One region of the Pseudomonas sp. GW821-FHT07G10 genome, then DNA from elsewhere that is predicted to be linked to it. Evidence: predicted binding sites of a transcription regulator. Region 1 holds the regulator's gene; each other region holds the start of a gene.
What was found. The regulator sigma-54, encoded in region 1, starts transcription at its own class of promoters, with help from an activator protein. The targets are predictions, from matches to a motif close to ANTGGCATNNANNTTGCTNT.
Positions count from the first base shown of each region.

Region 1 (4,226 bases):
CCCACAGTGTGCAGTTTCTGCCCGATGGCAAGTTGCAGTACGAAATGACTTCCGACAAGGTCGAACACCTGAAAGCAACCGAAGTGACGATGCTGACCAAGCCCGACTTGCACATCTATCGCGGCACTACTTTCCCCTGGCACGTCCAGAGCGAACGCGGCGAAGTCAATCCGGACGGCACTGAAGTAGAACTGATTGATTCGGTACGTATTGCACGTACCGACGAGAAAGATCGTACGACCATTATTACCAGTAGCCGTATGACCGTATTCCCTCAGAAGCAATATGCGCAGACCGAGCAAGCCGTTAGAATCGACGGCGCTGGTGGCGCGACTACTGGCAAGGGAATGAAAGCGTATTTGGAAGAAGGCAGGATGCACCTGCTATCGAACGTAAGAGGACAGTATGAGGCTCGTTAAAACCCTCCCTATTTTGCTCAGCCTGAGCGCAGCACTGGGAAGCGTGAGCGCCTGGGCTCTGCCGACTGATAGCCAGCAACCCATCCGCATTCAGGCCGACGACGCCCAATTGGATGACAAGCAGGGCATTGCCACTTACAAAGGCGACGTCATCATCACCCAGGGCTCGATGAAGATCACCGGCAATACCGTGACCATCACTCGCACCCCGGCAGGTGAAATCGACGTAGTGACCTCGGTGGGCAACCTGGCTTACTTCGAACAGCTGCAAAAGGCGACTGATCCAAAGCCTGTCCAGGCTTATGGCGTGACCATTCAGTATCACGCCGCGCAAAACCGTATCGTGCTGATCGACAAGGCCAAAGTGATCAACGACGGCAACACCACCGAAGGTGAGAAAATCGTCTACGACACCGTCAAACAGGTCGCTAACGCCGGTCGCGCCACCGGCAACAAGGTCACCCAGCAACGTCCGCGGGTCGACATGGTGATCCAGCCGAAAAAGAAAACTGACGAGCAGAAGGCCCAGTAATGGCAACTCTGAAAGCTCAGCATCTGGCCAAGAGCTACAAGAGCCGCCAGGTCGTGCGTGACGTCAGTCTGTCCATCGACAGCGGCCAGATCGTCGGCTTGCTCGGTCCTAACGGTGCCGGCAAGACCACCTGTTTCTACATGATCGTCGGGCTGGTCCAGGCCGATCAGGGTCGCGTACTGATCGACGACCTGGACGTCAGCCACCAGCCGATGCACGGCCGCGCACGGGCTGGCATCGGCTATCTGCCGCAAGAAGCATCGATCTTCCGCAAGCTGTCGGTTGCCGATAACATCATGGCCATTCTTGAGACCCGCAAGGAACTCGACAAGGCCGGGCGTCGCCAGGAGCTGGAAAGCCTGCTGCAGGAATTCCACATCAACCATATCCGCGATAACCTCGGCATGAGCCTCTCCGGTGGCGAACGTCGTCGCGTGGAAATCGCCCGAGCCCTGGCCACCGCACCGAAGTTCATCCTGCTCGATGAACCGTTTGCCGGTGTGGATCCGATCTCGGTGGGAGACATCAAGCAGATCATTCATCACCTGAAGGCAAAGGGCATCGGCGTGCTGATCACAGACCACAACGTCCGTGAAACCCTGGATATCTGCGAGACCGCCTACATCGTTAACGACGGTCAACTGATCGCCGAAGGCGACTCCGCCACCATCCTGGCCAACGAGCTGGTCAAGGAAGTGTATCTGGGCCATGAGTTCCGCCTGTAAGCGCTGAGGTGTTGGGCAAGTCGTCAGAGCGCCGCTATCAATAAAACCCTATAAATTTTATTGTTACCGCGCTTTAGGCAAACACGCGCCCTCAGGTGTTCAGCCAATAGTCAGAGCGCCAGTAGCAATAAGATCCTGTAAATTTTTATTGTTACCGCGCTCTAGGCAAACACTTCAGTTTCAGGCATATAATTTGCTTATGTTTGGCGCTTCGGCGCCCTGTAGTGGATGGCGCATGTGCGCCGGCAAATAAGGTGTTAAGCCCCTGCCATGAAACCATCGCTAGTCTTGAGAATGGGCCAGCAGCTGACGATGACACCGCAGCTGCAACAGGCCATCCGCCTGCTCCAATTGTCGACCCTGGACCTGCAACAGGAAATTCAGGAGGCACTGGAGTCCAATCCGATGCTCGAACGCCAGGAAGAAGGCGACGACTTCGATAACACCGACCCTCTGGCCGACAACGTCGAGCAGAAAGCCAATACCGATGTTCAGGAACCCTCTTACCAGGAAACCGCCCCGACGGTGGATAACCTCGAGGAAGGCGACTGGAACGAGCGCATCCCCAACGAATTACCTGTCGACACCGCCTGGGAAGATGTTTACCAGACCAGTGCCAGCAGCCTGCCGAGCAACGATGACGACGAGTGGGACTTCACCACCCGCACATCGGCCGGTGAGAGCCTGCAGAGTCATTTGCTCTGGCAACTGAACCTGGCACCGATGTCCGATACTGATCGCCTGATCGCCGTTACCCTGATCGATTGCATCAACAATCAGGGCTACCTGGACGAAACTCTTGAGGAAATCCTCGAAGCCTTCGACCCGGAACTGGACGTCGAACTGGACGAGATTGAAGCCGTCCTGCACCGCATCCAGCAATTCGAACCCGCCGGTATCGGTGCGCGCAACCTCAGCGAATGCCTGTTGCTGCAGCTGCGTCAAATGCCAGCCAAAACACCTTGGCTGACCGAGGCTAAACGCCTGGTCACCGACTTCATCGACCTGCTTGGCAGCCGTGACTACAGCCAGCTGATGCGCCGTATGAAGCTCAAAGAGGACGAACTGCGGCAGATCATCGAGCTGGTGCAAAGCCTCAACCCGCGCCCAGGTTCTCAAATCGAATCCAGCGAAGCCGAGTACGTCGTCCCCGACGTCATCGTACGCAAGGACAACGAACGCTGGCTGGTGGAGTTGAATCAGGAATCCGTGCCGCGCCTGCGGGTCAACCCGCAGTACGCCGGTTTCGTGCGCCGGGCCGACACCAGCGCCGACAACACCTTCATGCGCAACCAGTTGCAGGAAGCGCGCTGGTTCATCAAAAGCCTGCAAAGCCGCAACGAAACCCTGATGAAAGTCGCCACCCAGATCGTCGAGCATCAACGGGGCTTTCTCGAGTACGGCGACGAGGCGATGAAACCACTGGTGCTGCATGACATCGCCGAAGCGGTCGGCATGCACGAATCGACAATTTCCCGGGTCACCACCCAGAAATTCATGCATACCCCGCGCGGCATCTACGAACTGAAATATTTTTTCTCCAGCCACGTAAGCACCTCTGAAGGCGGTGAATGCTCGTCTACAGCGATCCGCGCGATCATCAAAAAACTGGTTGCAGCGGAAAATCAGAAAAAGCCGTTGAGTGACAGCAAGATCGCTGGTTTACTGGAGGCACAAGGCATTCAGGTAGCCCGTCGCACCGTCGCCAAATACCGCGAATCCCTTGGGATCGCGCCTTCGAGCGAACGTAAGCGTTTGATGTAACGGGCCACGCCACAGCGTTCCAGTGGCAGGCATTTCTGCCTGCCGCTTTATGCACTGGCAACGAAGGAGAAGCTGTATGCAAGTCAACATCAGTGGACACCAACTGGAAGTGACCGAACCCCTGCGCATCTACATCGGCGAAAAACTCGAACGATTGGAAAGGCATTTCGACAAGATCACCAATGTGCAAGTCACGATGACCGTCGAAAAGCTGAAGCAGAAAATTGAAGCTACCTTGCATATCCCCGGCAATGAAGTGGTCGCCAACGCCGAGCATGACGACATGTACGCGGCAATCGACGCACTCACCGACAAGCTGGATCGCCAACTCAAAAAGCACAAGGAAAAGACCCAGAGCCTCCTCCAGGGCGCAACAGGTCGTTAACACTCCCAACCCATGATTCGACTTGAAAACATCCTGACCCCCGGCCGTTCTTTGGTGAACGTGCCGGGCGGCAGTAAAAAGCGCGCCCTCGAGCAAATTGCCAACCTGATCAGCCGCGAAGTGCCGGGTCTGGAGATGCAAGATGTCTTCGAGAGTCTGATAGCCCGTGAAAAACTTGGTTCAACCGGTTTTGGCAACGGCATCGCCATTCCCCACTGCCGCCTCAAAGGCTGCGAATCGCCCATCAGTGCCTTGATGCACCTGGACGCCCCCATAGATTTCGACGCCATCGATGGTGCTCCGGTCGACCTGCTGTTTGTCCTGCTGGTCCCGCAAGCCGCTACCGATGCGCATCTGGAACTGCTTCGGCAAATTGCCAGCATGCTTGATCGCAAGGAAGT
Region 1 is NZ_JBWKQB010000004.1:20,781-25,006, reverse strand. Features, by position in the region: gene lptC (LPS export ABC transporter periplasmic protein LptC) at 1-419, shown strand, start outside; gene lptA (lipopolysaccharide transport periplasmic protein LptA) at 406-951, shown strand; gene lptB (LPS export ABC transporter ATP-binding protein) at 951-1,676, shown strand; gene AC07O1_RS07640 (RNA polymerase factor sigma-54) at 1,947-3,440, shown strand; gene hpf (ribosome hibernation-promoting factor, HPF/YfiA family) at 3,517-3,825, shown strand; gene ptsN (PTS IIA-like nitrogen regulatory protein PtsN) at 3,838-4,226, shown strand, end outside.

Region 2 (4,226 bases), on a different contig from region 1:
CAACCAGGGTGTAGGTACTCCAGGTGTTAGCAGCGGTCTTGACCATGTACTGATCCATGGTGTGCTGATTGCCCTGACTGTCATAGATAGGCGTACTGAACGACTTGGTATAGGTGTTGACGTTATTTGGATCGAACGGGAGAACGGCCTGATCGATAACCGGCGCAGTCGAACTCAGGTTGACGGTCGAAGACACCGCACCCGTAGCCTTGGGCGCAAGGTTGGACGTGTCGATCCGCAGGTCGGTCATCACACCGTTGACGATCTTGCCATTGGCATCCACACCATAGCCTTGCAGACGAGCAGTACCATCGGTGTTGGTGACATAGCCGTCCTTGTCGGTCTTGAACGTACCGGCACGGGTATAGGTCAGCGAGCCGTTGTTGCTCAAGACGAAGAAGCCTTGCCCTTGAATGCCCATGTCCAACACGTTGCCAGTGTTGTTCACATCACCTTGAGTGAACTGCTGGGAAACGTTGGCCAGAGACACGCCATTGCCAACGCTTTTGTTACCCGAGCCCAATTTGGTGGCCGAGTAGACGTCGGCGAATTCCGCACGGGAAGACTTGAAGCCTGTGGTCGCGACGTTGGCGATGTTGTTGCCGGTCACGTCCAGTTGTTTGTTGGCTGCATAGAGACCGCTAAGGCCGACATTGAAAGACATATTCCACTCCTTGCGCCGCGTTAGCCGGCTCTATAGACCAATAGTTTGTACTTTCGACAGGGCAACAGCGCCCAGACCGGCGAGGTTGAGCATCATCTCGCCACCTGTTTGACTCAGGGTCACGCTGTTGACCGTTGCCGGTAGATAAGTGACCAAATCCGTCGACTTGCTATCGATCGTGGCATTCGCCTTGAAGGTATAAGTGCCCGGATCGACCTTGACACCGGCATCGTTGGTGCCATCCCAGACAAAGCTGGCGTTACCGGCGCTCTGGCTACCCAGGTCGATGGTTTTCACCGCATTGCCGTTTTTATCCGTGATGCTCACGGTAGCGTCGGCAACCGACGAGGGGATCACTGCGCTGCCCGTCAGGCTCTTGGTTGTGTCGACCACGGCCGTACCGGTTTGAGCAACCACCGAGCGACCCACCAGGGAAGAAGCCTGCAAGGCCTGCGACGACTGGAAGTTACTCGCGATGGAGTTGACCGAAGTGTTCAGCGTGGTGATGCCTTCCAGGCTGCTGAACTGAGCCAGCTGAGCGACAAACGCACTGTTGTCCTGCGGCGACAGCGGGTTCTGGTTCTTCAACTGGGTGACCAGCAGCTGCAAGAAAGCATCCTTGCCCAAGGCATTCTTGCCCGTAGTGCTACTGGTTGCCGCCGCAAGACCCGAGGTGCTGGTGGTACTGGTCTTGACCGAGGAGTTAGCAAGGATCTGGCTGAGATTCAGGCCGCTCGTGGTATCGGTAACACTCGTCATCTGAGTCGCCCCTTATCACTGACCGAGGGTCAGGACTTTCTGCATCATGGTTTTGGCGGTGTTCATCATTTCCGCATTGGTCTGGAACGAGCGACTGGCGGAAATCATGTCGGCCATTTCCTCAACCACATTGACATTGGGGTAGTAGACATAGCCCTTGGCGTCGGCTGACGGATGGTTCGGTTCGTAGCGCGCCTCCAGGTTGCTCTGGTCTTCAACCACACCCAGCACCTGTACGCCCTGGCCGGCGGCATCCTGGCTCTGGAACAGCGAACTGCTGCCGCCGCTCTGACCACCCTGAAACATGGTGGCGAACACCGGGTGACGGGCCCGGTAGGTCTGGTCGATGCTCGAAGACACGGTCTCGGCGTTGGCGATGTTACTGGCGACGGTGTTCAAACGAGTGGTTTGAGCACTCATGCCGCTACCGGCAATATTGAAAACACTGGCAAGAGACATGGATTACTCTCCGCGCAGGGCTGACACCAGCCCTTTGAATTTGCTGTTGAGCAGCGTGAAGCTGGCCTGGAAGTTGACCGCATTTTCCGCGTAGTTCGACTGTTCCAGCTGGGCGTCCACGGTGTTTTGGTCAATCGAGGGTTGCATTGGCGTGCGATATAGCAACGTCTCGTCGCCATTACCCAGACCTTCGGCTTCGATATGACGGCTATTGGTCATGTTCAACGCGAAAGTGCCGCTCTTGGTCTTTTCATTCTGCGCAGCAAGCACGGCAGAGAAGTCCAGATCCCGGGCCTTGTAATTAGGGGTGTCAGCGTTGGCGATGTTGTTGGCCAGAACTTCAGCACGCTGAGCGCGGAAGCCCAGGGCTTGTTCATGGATACCGAGCGCTTTATCGAAGCTGATGCTCATGCCGGGAAACCTTCGGGTGACCAGATTTTTCGTACGATGAACATAGCAAGCGTCGTGCCAGTTCACGAAAGGCCGTAAACCGGGGCTTTGCGGGCATCGGCAAGGTGGCAATGCCAGAAAAGCGGCAACTGATTTCCGCCGCCTGCCGCTTTTCTGCCGCTCGAGATGTCGGGATGCATGAGATCCGTGATCGTTCCCACGCTCCTGCGTGGGAATGCATCCCGTGACGCTCTGCGTCACATCTCGAAGCGGACGCAGAGCGTCCATGGCGGCATTCCCACGCAGAGCGTGGGAACGATCATTTCGGCGGACAAAACACGGGAGTCCCTGAGGACTCCCGTTTTTTATGACGCTGGCAAATCACTTCGCCTGGTAGATGATTCCAGGACTGCACTGGACCATCTGGTAGTGATCCGGCAAGCCATTCAGCGCTTCGGAAGCACCGAGGAACAGATAGCCGCCTGGCTTCAACGTACTGTGAATCCGCAGCAGGATGTCCTTCTTCACCTCAGCGGAGAAGTAGATCAGCACGTTGCGGCAGAACACGATGTCGAACTTGCCAAGACTTGCATAGCTATCGAGCAGGTTGAACGAACGAAACTCCACCCGACTCCTGATCGGTGCCTTGATCGCCCAACGCCCCGGCCCTTTCGGATCGAAGTACCGTTGCAGCCGCTCCGCGGAGAGACCGCGGCCAATGGCCAGACTGTCGTATTCGCCGGTCTTGCAGTTGTTCAGCATGGTGCCGGACAAATCGGTGGCAACGATCTGCACACCCATTTTCAGCTGACCCATGTTGGTCCGCTCGAACTCATCGATCGACATGGACAATGAGTACGGTTCCTGCCCCGACGAGCACGCCGCCGACCAAATGCGCAGGCGCTGGCCAGGACTGGCCTTGATCGACTCGGGCAGTACTTTATTCTTCAATACTTCAAACGGATAGGTGTCACGAAACCACAGGGTTTCGTTGGTAGTCATGGCATCCACCACCATCTCGCGCAACCCGCTGCGCGGCTGGGTCTGAATGCGCTGAACCAGCTCACCCAACGATTTGATGCCCTGCTGCTCCATGAGTTTATTGAGACGGCTCGACACCAGATACTGCTTGTTTTCACCGAGCAAAATGCCACAGGCTTTTTCCAGGAAGACCCGGAACTGTTCGAAATCCAAATTACCCGTAGACAATGATGCCGCCTCTTAAATCGTGTTGACCGCCAAGGGCAAACGCCCTAGCTGTTATCTGCTGCTTTGATCCGGTCGATTACCCGGGATGCCAGGTCATCAGGACGGAATTTGGCAAGGAAGTCATCGGCACCGACCTTCTTCACCATTGCCTGATTGAATACACCTGACAACGAAGTATGCAGGATGATATGTAGCTTTTGCATGCGTGGATCGCTGCGGATCTCGGCCGTGAGCGTGTAGCCGTCCATTTCGGGCATCTCGATGTCGGAAATCATCATCAAGAACTCTTCTTCCGGCTTCTTGCCCTCCTCGACCAGCTTGCGCAGGTAATCCAGCGCCTGTCGGCCGTCGTTCAATGCCACTACATCGACCCCGACGGTCTGCAGACAACGCGTGACCTGCTTGCGCGCTACCGACGAATCGTCGACCGTCAGCACCCGCAGGGAAACGGCCTTGCGCTGCGTTTCAACGTCCACCACACCCGCCGAAATGGATTCCGATGCCGGCGCCACTTCAGCCAGGACCTTCTCGACATCGATGATTTCGACTAACTGATTGTCGACCCGGGTCACTGCCGTCAAATAATGATCGCGCCCGGTGCCCTTGGGTGGCGGATGGATCTCCTCCCAGTTCATGTTGACGATGCGCTCGACCGACCTGACCAAAAAACCCTGGGTCTTGGTGTTGTACTCCGTAATGATTACGAAGGGATTGCTTTGATCCTGCAAACCGCCAGAACCGGTCG
Region 2 is NZ_JBWKQB010000005.1:201,047-205,272, forward strand. Features, by position in the region: gene flgE (flagellar hook protein FlgE) at 1-664, opposite strand, end outside; gene flgD (flagellar hook assembly protein FlgD) at 695-1,423, opposite strand; gene flgC (flagellar basal body rod protein FlgC) at 1,439-1,882, opposite strand; gene flgB (flagellar basal body rod protein FlgB) at 1,886-2,293, opposite strand; gene cheR (protein-glutamate O-methyltransferase CheR) at 2,654-3,481, opposite strand; gene AC07O1_RS09870 (chemotaxis protein CheV) at 3,526-4,226, opposite strand, start outside.
Region 2: flgB (flagellar basal body rod protein FlgB) is a predicted target of sigma-54. The motif match lies at 2,336-2,355, and genes of this name have one in related genera.

Region 3 (4,226 bases), on a different contig from region 1:
CGTGGTAGAGGTCTTCAGCGTCCTTCATCGGGAAGCGCTTGAGGACCAGCAACACCCGGTTGGCCAGACGCGACCACAGACACAGGCGATAAGCCGTCTCCATGCTGGCCATGCCGCGCACGGCGGAGGTGTGCTCGCGCGCTTCCTCAAGGCCAAGCCCGACGGCTTCCTCGATAAGCAGGCCTTCGAGACCTTTAGGGCAAGTGAGGAAGAGTTCGTAACGATCCGACATGGGGAGTTCCAGGGCCTTTAAGCAATGAGTGAACGGGCAACGCATTGCCCGCCCGGTTTTCAATCAAGCGCTTTTCTCGAAGAGCGCTCGCGTGGCACGAAGGTGTGCCATCCCACCCCGACTGCTCAGCCAACCAAGAGGTTAAATGAACTTAGATGCAAGGGCAGATAAAAAATTCGTTGCAACAAAATGTCATATCTCGACCCTTCGTCGAAAAATACCCGACTGCAACAGGCCGACATTTTCGCGAGTGAATTAACCTCCGAATCTGGCAGGAGGCTGATCATAGCGGGCTTTGCTCAAAAAACAGGTCGCGAAACCCGTCCAGCTTATCGCCTTAACATCATTATCGTTACGTCCTTATGACAAAACGATCATTCCCTCGATGTGACGCATTGGTTAGAACTCAATACAGGTTGACGCCGCAATGACGTCAACACCTTGGCTCGCGACGCCGGCAGCGAGCCACCAACGGCAGAGACTTTCTGCCCGGCCTCGATTGAGGCCGACAGGACATTACACAGTCAACATTGAGGGAAACACCCTATGAGAAGACTTAAGCGTGATCCGTTGGAAAGAGCATTTTTACGCGGATATCAATATGGCGTTGGTGGCAAATCCCGTGAGCTTTGCCCATTTACTCTACCGTCAGTACGCCAAGCGTGGATCAATGGCTGGCGAGAAGGACGCGGCGACAACTGGGACGGTATGACCGGCACTGCGGGGATCCACAGACTCAACGAACTTCACGCCGTCGGCTAAACAGGGCACACATTCCGACACCAACACCTGATTACGCAACGACTTAACCACGCACGTCCCATCCGGACGGCGGGCTTCGGCCCAGGGGCTCCTTCACGGAGCCCTTTTTTATGCCTGAAAAATCACCTTTGTGGCCGGGGGACTTGCCCCTCGCCACAATGGACCGCCCTTATCGCAATGCCGCGATCGCATCCACCGACTGGCGAATCAACGCCGGGCCCTTGTAGATAAAGCCCGAATACAACTGCACCAGGCTCGCGCCAGCGGCGATTTTCTCAGCCGCGTGCTGGCCTTCGGTGATACCGCCCACAGCGATGATCGGCAAGCGACCGGCCAATTCGCCGGCCAGCACCTTGACGGTGTGGGTGCTCTTGTCGCGAACCGGCGCGCCCGACAGGCCGCCTGCCTCGTTGCCATGCTCCATGCCTTCGACGCCGACGCGGCTGAGGGTGGTGTTGGTAGCGATCACCGCATCCATCCCCGTCTCGATCAATGCTTGCGCGACCTGTACGGTTTCTTCATCGGTCATGTCCGGGGCTATCTTGATCGCCAGTGGTACACGCTTGCCGTGACGCTGCGTCAGGTCTTCCTGGCGTTGACGCAGCGCTTCGAGCAACTGCTTGAGCGAATCGCCGAATTGCAGGCTGCGCAGGCCTGGAGTGTTCGGTGAGCTGACGTTGACCGTTACATAGCTGGCATGGGCGTACACCTTGTCCAGACAGATCAGGTAATCATCGACCGCACGCTCGACCGGTGTGTCGAAATTCTTGCCGATATTGATACCCAGAATGCCTTTGTACCTGGCCGCTGCCACCCGTGCCAGCAAGTAATCGACGCCGAGGTTGTTGAACCCCATACGGTTGATGATCGCCTCAGCTTGCGGCAAACGGAAAATCCGTGGTTTCGGATTACCCGGTTGTGGACGTGGGGTGATGGTGCCGATCTCGACAAAGCCGAAGCCCAGCTGGGCAAAACCATCAATGGCCGCGCCATTCTTGTCCAGGCCCGCTGCCAGACCGACCGGATTGGGGAAATCCAGCCCCATGACATTCACCGGCAGTTGCAAAGGCGCCTTGCACAGCAAGCCATTGAGACCCAAACGCCCGCCCGCACCGATCAGGTCCAGGGACAGATCGTGGGAGGTTTCCGGGGAGAGTTTGAACAATAGCTGGCGGGCCAGGGTATACATGGGCGGGCTTGACTCGGTTGGCGGCGAAATGAGGCGGCGATTATAGCCGGGCAACGGTGCCGCAAGCGAGGCACGCGATGAAATCAATGGAGAGTGGCATATGCCTTGCACCATCGATTGCATCAGCTCTCATGCCAACGGCGGGATGAGTCCCAAGTTGTTATTGAAAAGGACAACGGCGTCGTCACCCGGCTTTGCTTTGGCAAGGGACCTGGGTACGACGCTTTTTTATGGAAGGTGCACACCTGATGAATGAGTTTCCAGCCAATCCACTGGCCTGGGTCAATGGCAGCGATGCCCCGGAAAAGAGTGCGATCAATCTGGGCTTCATGGCCCTGAGCGATTGCGCCTCGGTGGTGGTCGCCGCCACCCAGGGCTTCGCCCAGCCCTATGGGCTGACCTTGAACCTCAAGCGCCAGTCATCCTGGGCCAACCTGCGGGACAAACTGGTCAGCGGCGAGCTGGATGCCGCTCACAGCCTGTATGGCTTGATCTACGCCGTGCACCTGGGCATCGGCGGCATCGCGGCCAGCGACATGGCGGTGCTCATGGGTCTGAACCAGAACGGTCAAAGCATCAATCTGTCCCACGGCCTGCAAGCCCTTGGCGTGACCAGTCCTGAAGCGCTTCACCTGCACGTGCACCAAAGTCGCGCAAAGCTGACCTTCGCCCAGACGTTCCCCACCGGCACCCACGCCATGTGGCTCTATTACTGGCTCGCCAGCCAAGGCATCCATCCGCTGCAGGATGTCGACAGCGTGGTGGTGCCGCCGCCGCAAATGGTCGCGCATTTGCAGGCCGGGCGCATCGACGGCTTTTGTGTCGGCGAGCCGTGGAGCGCCAGTGCAGTGAAGCAGGATCTGGGGTTCACGATGGCCACCAGCCAAACCATCTGGCCCGATCACCCGGAGAAAGTGCTGGGCTGCACCCGCGCATTTGTCGAACAGTACCCCAACACCGCCCGCGCACTGGTCATGGCGATCCTCGAAGCCAGTCGCTTTATCGAACAGAGCACCGAGAACCGTCAAAGCACCGCGCAACTGTTGAGCGGTCGAGAATATCTGGACACGCCCGTAGACTGCATCCAGCCACGCTTGCTCGGCGACTATGCCGATGGCCTCGGCAATCGCTGGCAAGACCCCCATGCACTGCGCTTCCACGGCGCGGGCGAGGTCAACCTGCCATACCTTACAGATGGCATGTGGTTCATGACCCAATTCCGCCGCTGGGGCTTGTTGCGTGACGACCCGGATTACCTCGGCGTCGCTCGCCAGGTTCAGCAACTGGACCTGTACCGCGAGGCGGCCACCGCTGTAGGCGTGAGCCACTCTGGCGAGGCAATGCGCAGCAGCCAATTGATCGACGGCAAGATCTGGGACGGTTCGGACCCGGCCGGTTATGCCCGCAGCTTCACCCTGCACGCCATGAACGCCCCCTCCGCCCTTCTTGCCAGCCGCTGACAGGAGCCTGCGAAGATGTTGCGTATCCTGCTGATCAACGACACTGCAAAAAAAGTCGGACGGCTCAAAGCCGCCCTGACCGAGGCCGGGTTTGAAGTTATCGATGAATCCGGCCTGACCATCGACCTGCCGGCGCGCGTCGAAACGGTGCGCCCGGATGTGATTTTGATCGATACCGAGTCACCGAGCCGCGATGTGATGGAGCAAGTGGTACTGGTCAGCCGCGACCAGCCACGGCCAATCGTGATGTTTACCGATGAACATGACCCGGACGTGATGCGTCAGGCGATCAAGTCCGGGGTCAGTGCCTACATCGTCGAAGGTATCCTCGCCTCGCGCCTGCAACCGATCCTCGACGTGGCCATGGCCCGCTTTGAAAGCGACCAGGCCTTGCGCGCGCAGCTACTGGCCCGCGACCAGCAACTGGCCGAGCGCAAGCGCATCGAGCTGGCCAAGGGCTTACTGATGAAGATGAAGGACTGCAAGGAAGAAGAGGCCTACACCCTGATGCGCCGCCAGGCCATGAGCCGCCAACAGAAGCTGATTCAGGTGGCTGAACAGATCATCGCCATGAGTGAGTTGC
Region 3 is NZ_JBWKQB010000005.1:72,886-77,111, reverse strand. Features, by position in the region: gene rlmKL (bifunctional 23S rRNA (guanine(2069)-N(7))-methyltransferase RlmK/23S rRNA (guanine(2445)-N(2))-methyltransferase RlmL) at 1-232, opposite strand, end outside; gene rmf (ribosome modulation factor) at 779-994, shown strand; gene AC07O1_RS09320 (quinone-dependent dihydroorotate dehydrogenase) at 1,164-2,183, opposite strand; gene AC07O1_RS09315 (CmpA/NrtA family ABC transporter substrate-binding protein) at 2,432-3,643, shown strand; gene AC07O1_RS09310 (ANTAR domain-containing response regulator) at 3,659-4,226, shown strand, end outside.
Region 3: AC07O1_RS09315 (CmpA/NrtA family ABC transporter substrate-binding protein) is a predicted target of sigma-54. The motif match lies at 2,276-2,295, and genes of this name have one in related genera.

Region 4 (4,226 bases), on a different contig from region 1:
GGCGATCAGTTTGTCCGGGGTGATCTCGCCGGCGGCGATGCGCGGGATGATCGAATAGGTGCCGTTCTTCTGCATGTTCGCCATGAAGGTGTCGTTGGTGTCCTGCAAGGGCACCAAGGACGGATCCATGATCGGCTGGTTCCAGCACGAGGCGAGAATCGAGCCCACCGCGGGTTTGCAGATATCGCAACCGGTGTGGCCACGGCCGTGCTTGGCCAGCATCTCGTCGAAGCTGATGATCCCTTCCACCCGCACCAGGGCGTACAGCTCCTGGCGGGTGTGGGCGAAGTGTTCGCACAGGCTTTTGTCGACGGCGACGCCACGGGCGCTGAGTTCATGCTCGAAGACCTGTTTGAGCAGTGCGCTGCAACCGCCGCAACCGGTGCCGGCCTTGGTCTTGCCCTTGAGTTCGCCCAGATCGCTGCAGCCGGCGTCGATCGCACAGCACACCGCGCCCTTGGTGACGTTATGGCAGGAGCAGAGGGTGGCGGTGTCCGGCAGCGCATCTGCGCCGAGTGTCGGAGCGCCGTCCGACAGTGGCAGGATCAGGCTGGACGGGTCCTTGGGCAGCGCGATGCCGTTCTGCGCGTACTGGAGGAGGGTGTCGTAGTAACTGTTGTCGCCGATCAGCACTGCGCCGAGCACGTGCTTGCCGTCGGCGGAGACCACCAGGCGCCGATAGCTGGCGCTGGCTTCGTCGATGAAGCGGTAGCTTTTGGCTCCGGGTGTGGTCGCGTGAGCATCGCCGATCGAACCGACATCGACGCCCAGCAGCTTGAGCTTGGTCGACATGTCTGCGCCGGTAAAAGGCTCGTAGTGCTGACCGGCCAAATTCGCGGCAACGTTACGCGCCATGCTGTAGCCCGGCGCCACCAGGCCAAAGATGCTGCCGTTCCAGGACGCACACTCGCCGATGGCGAAGATGTCGGGGTCGCTGGTGCGGCAATGATTGTCGACCACCAGACCGCCGCGGGTTGCCACCTCCAGTCCGGCGCTGCGACCGACAGCGTCCTGGGGGCGTATGCCGGCGGAGAATACGATCAGGTCGGTTTCAAGGAACTCGCCATCGTTGAAGTTCATGCGGTAGGCATATTCTTCACCAATGACGATCTCCTGGGTCGCTCGCGAAAGGTGCACGCCGACACCCAAGGCCTCGATCCGTGCCCGCAGCGCCTCGCCGCCGCTGGCGTCCAGTTGCACCGGCATCAGTTGTGGGGCGAACTCGACGACATGGGCTTCCAGCCCCAGGGACTTCAAGGCGTTGGCGGCTTCAAGACCAAGCAGACCGCCACCTACCACCACACCACGCCGGGCATGGGTGGCGGCTTCGCGGATCGCGTCGAGGTCGTCCAGGGTGCGGTAGACCAGCCGCGAACGTCCCTCGGCGCCGGGGATCGGCGGCACAAAGGGATAGGAACCGGTGGCCAGCACCAGGCGGTCATAAGCCTGGCGTCCGGCGCTGGTGACCACTTCCTTATGCTCACGGTCGATTTCAAGTACCTGAACCCCGAGGTGCAACTGCACGCCATGGCGGGCATACAGATCGGCATCGCCAAGGGCGAGGGACTCGGCATCACGGCCGCCGAAATACTCTGAGAGGTGTACGCGGTCGTAGGCACGCTGACGCTCCTCACCGAACACATGCACGTGATAGTGGGCGAGTGCACCGCGCTCGATCAGTTGCTCGACACAATGGTGGCCGACCATGCCGTTGCCGATAACGACCAGTGTTTCGCTTTTGATCGGGGTGACGATAGCGTTCATAGCCTTTCCTCTGTCGAAGCCGCTGCCTTGGCATGGCCAGAAAAAAACCAAAAAAAAACGCCTGGAGCCGTCTAGCAGCTCCAGGCGTCTTTGCCTGGTATTCGTTGATGTCTGGTGGGGTGATTAACCGAGGCCGCGCTGCCTGGTTCACCCGTCCCATGCCTGTTGAGGCGGGTGGTCGGCGGTGACCACTTGGGACGCCCGCCGGAGAGTTCGGCGGGTTTGTCAGTAGAAGAGCAGATTTCATGCCAGTTCCGGCGCGAGGTATTTCGATCCCGGGAAACGATTAGCGGCGCAGGGGTTGAAACGCTACAACGCGGGCTTTTCAGGAACTCTTGAAGACACCCATTGGCTTCGCCCGGCCAGTTATCATCCAGGCGCATTGAACCAGAAGGGTGCGAATTACTATTGCGGTTCCTTTTTTGGGGCAAATCTGGTTCGGGATGTGTTTGCGGCTCATCTGTAGCCGTTAGCGAAGGCCCTGTGCAGCGGTATTTTTGTGGCTTGCGACAGCTCCACTGGATCAGAACGCGTATTGCACGCGTGTTTCCTTTCACTGCCTCAGCAGCAACAGGTAGACGAGCGCATTGATCACAAGCACCAGAGCGCCCAGCCATACCTGTATGCCAGGTGTCAGCCCGGCCGGATAAATCAGCGGCCACAGATAATGCTCAACGAAACTGGCACCATGGCCGGCTTCTCCGGCGGCCAGACGCAGGTGGTTTTCCCATCCGGTCAGCGGGCAGGGCCACTGGAAGCCCTCGACCGCCGCCCCCCAAGCCACAGCGGGCAAGTGCCACCAGCACAGGTGGCGCCATTTGAGCACCAGTAGCCCGCCGCACAGCACGAAGAGAATGAACAGCAAATGGAGCAGCACCAGCCCGTCGGCGGCTATGCGATAGAACATGTCGACTCCCTCGTTTCCGGATGCAGAGGCAGGCCATGCCGTTGCACACCCTTGAGGTGTCGAGACAGGTGTCTGGAGCGTAAGGGGCCCACCATATCAAGGCTCCGCTCAAGGAAGAAAACGGTAGCCGACACCGGTCTCGGTGATCAGGTGGCGCGGCTGCGAGGGGTCCACTTCGATCTTCTTGCGCAGACCGCCCATGAATACTCGCAGATATTGCGTATCTGTTTGATGGTTAGGCCCCCAGACCGCCTTGAGCAATTGCAGATGCGTCAGTACACGGTCTGGATGGGCGCACAAATGAGTCAGCAGGCGGTATTCCAGTGGCGTCAGATGCACGGGCACGCCGGAGCGCTCCACGACACGCCGTTCCATATCGATCCGCACGTCACCAAAGGTCACGATCGAGGTGCTTTCAACACCCTTCACGCTCCGGCGCAACTGGGCCCGGACTCGCGCGAGCAGTTCACCGGTGCCAAAGGGTTTGACCAGATAGTCATCGGCACCGGTATCCAGCGCAACGATTTTCGCGGACTCGGCACTACGCGCCGACAAGACAATAATCGGGACCTGCGACCACGTCCGTAGATCCCGGATGAGATCGACCCCATCGCCATCTGGCAGTCCGAGGTCAAGCACAATGAGGTCGGGACGTCGTGTCCCGGCTTCAATGAGACCACGCTCCAGCGACTCTGCCTCATACACCAGCAGACCTTCGGCCTGCAGCGCCATGCGCACGAAGCGCCGGATTTCAATTTCGTCCTCAACGATCAGGACACGTAGCGCCGTTTCGCTCATGGTTGGTCCTCGTCAGTCGGCTCCGCAGGCTGTTCGATAATGGGGGGCTCGCCGCGTGGCAGACTCAGCGTGAAACGCGCACCGCCATCCGGACGCGTGACGCCGTGAACCGTTGCGCCATGGACCTGGGCGATGGCACGGCTGATGGCAAGTCCTAGCCCGACGCCCGGGATTGCGCTTTCCTTTTTACCACGCTCGAACTTGCTGAATATCGCTTCCTCGTGTCCTCGCGGCAATCCAGGACCAAAGTCGTCGACCCATAATTGAATGGTGTCACTGGTCGCTTCAGCGCCAATTCTGATGGGCGTGTCGGGCGGGGTGTACTTGCCGGCGTTCTCAAGCAAGTTGACGAGAATTCGCTCGATCAAAACAGTATCAATCTGGACCAGCGGCAGGTCCTCAGGTAGGGACACCTGCACCGGGCGCGCGCCTAAAGCAGGGCGAACGGCCCTCAGCGAACTGCCCACTACTTCCTCCAGGGGCTGCCACTGGAGATTCAGTGCAACCGCGCCTGATTCAAGTCGTGCCATGTCGAGCAGATTGTTAACCAGAGTGTTCATGCGCAGCGCTGATTCACGTATCGCATGGGCAATCTCAACGGGCTCGCCGGTCAACGGGGGCTTGGTCAGCGTCAGCGTCTCCGCCAATCCGACCATCGCCGCAAGGGGCGTTCGCAGATCGTGCGAGATCGCAGCCAGCAGCGAGTTACGCAGGCGCTCCGATTCCATCTGAACCGTGGTGTCCTGAGCGACATTGA
Region 4 is NZ_JBWKQB010000017.1:11,639-15,864, forward strand. Features, by position in the region: gene nirB (nitrite reductase large subunit NirB) at 1-1,764, opposite strand, end outside; gene AC07O1_RS18565 (DUF2784 domain-containing protein) at 2,318-2,671, opposite strand; gene kdpE (two-component system response regulator KdpE) at 2,780-3,469, opposite strand; gene kdpD (two-component system sensor histidine kinase KdpD) at 3,466-4,226, opposite strand, start outside.
Region 4: nirB (nitrite reductase large subunit NirB) is a predicted target of sigma-54. The motif match lies at 1,998-2,017, and genes of this name have one in related genera.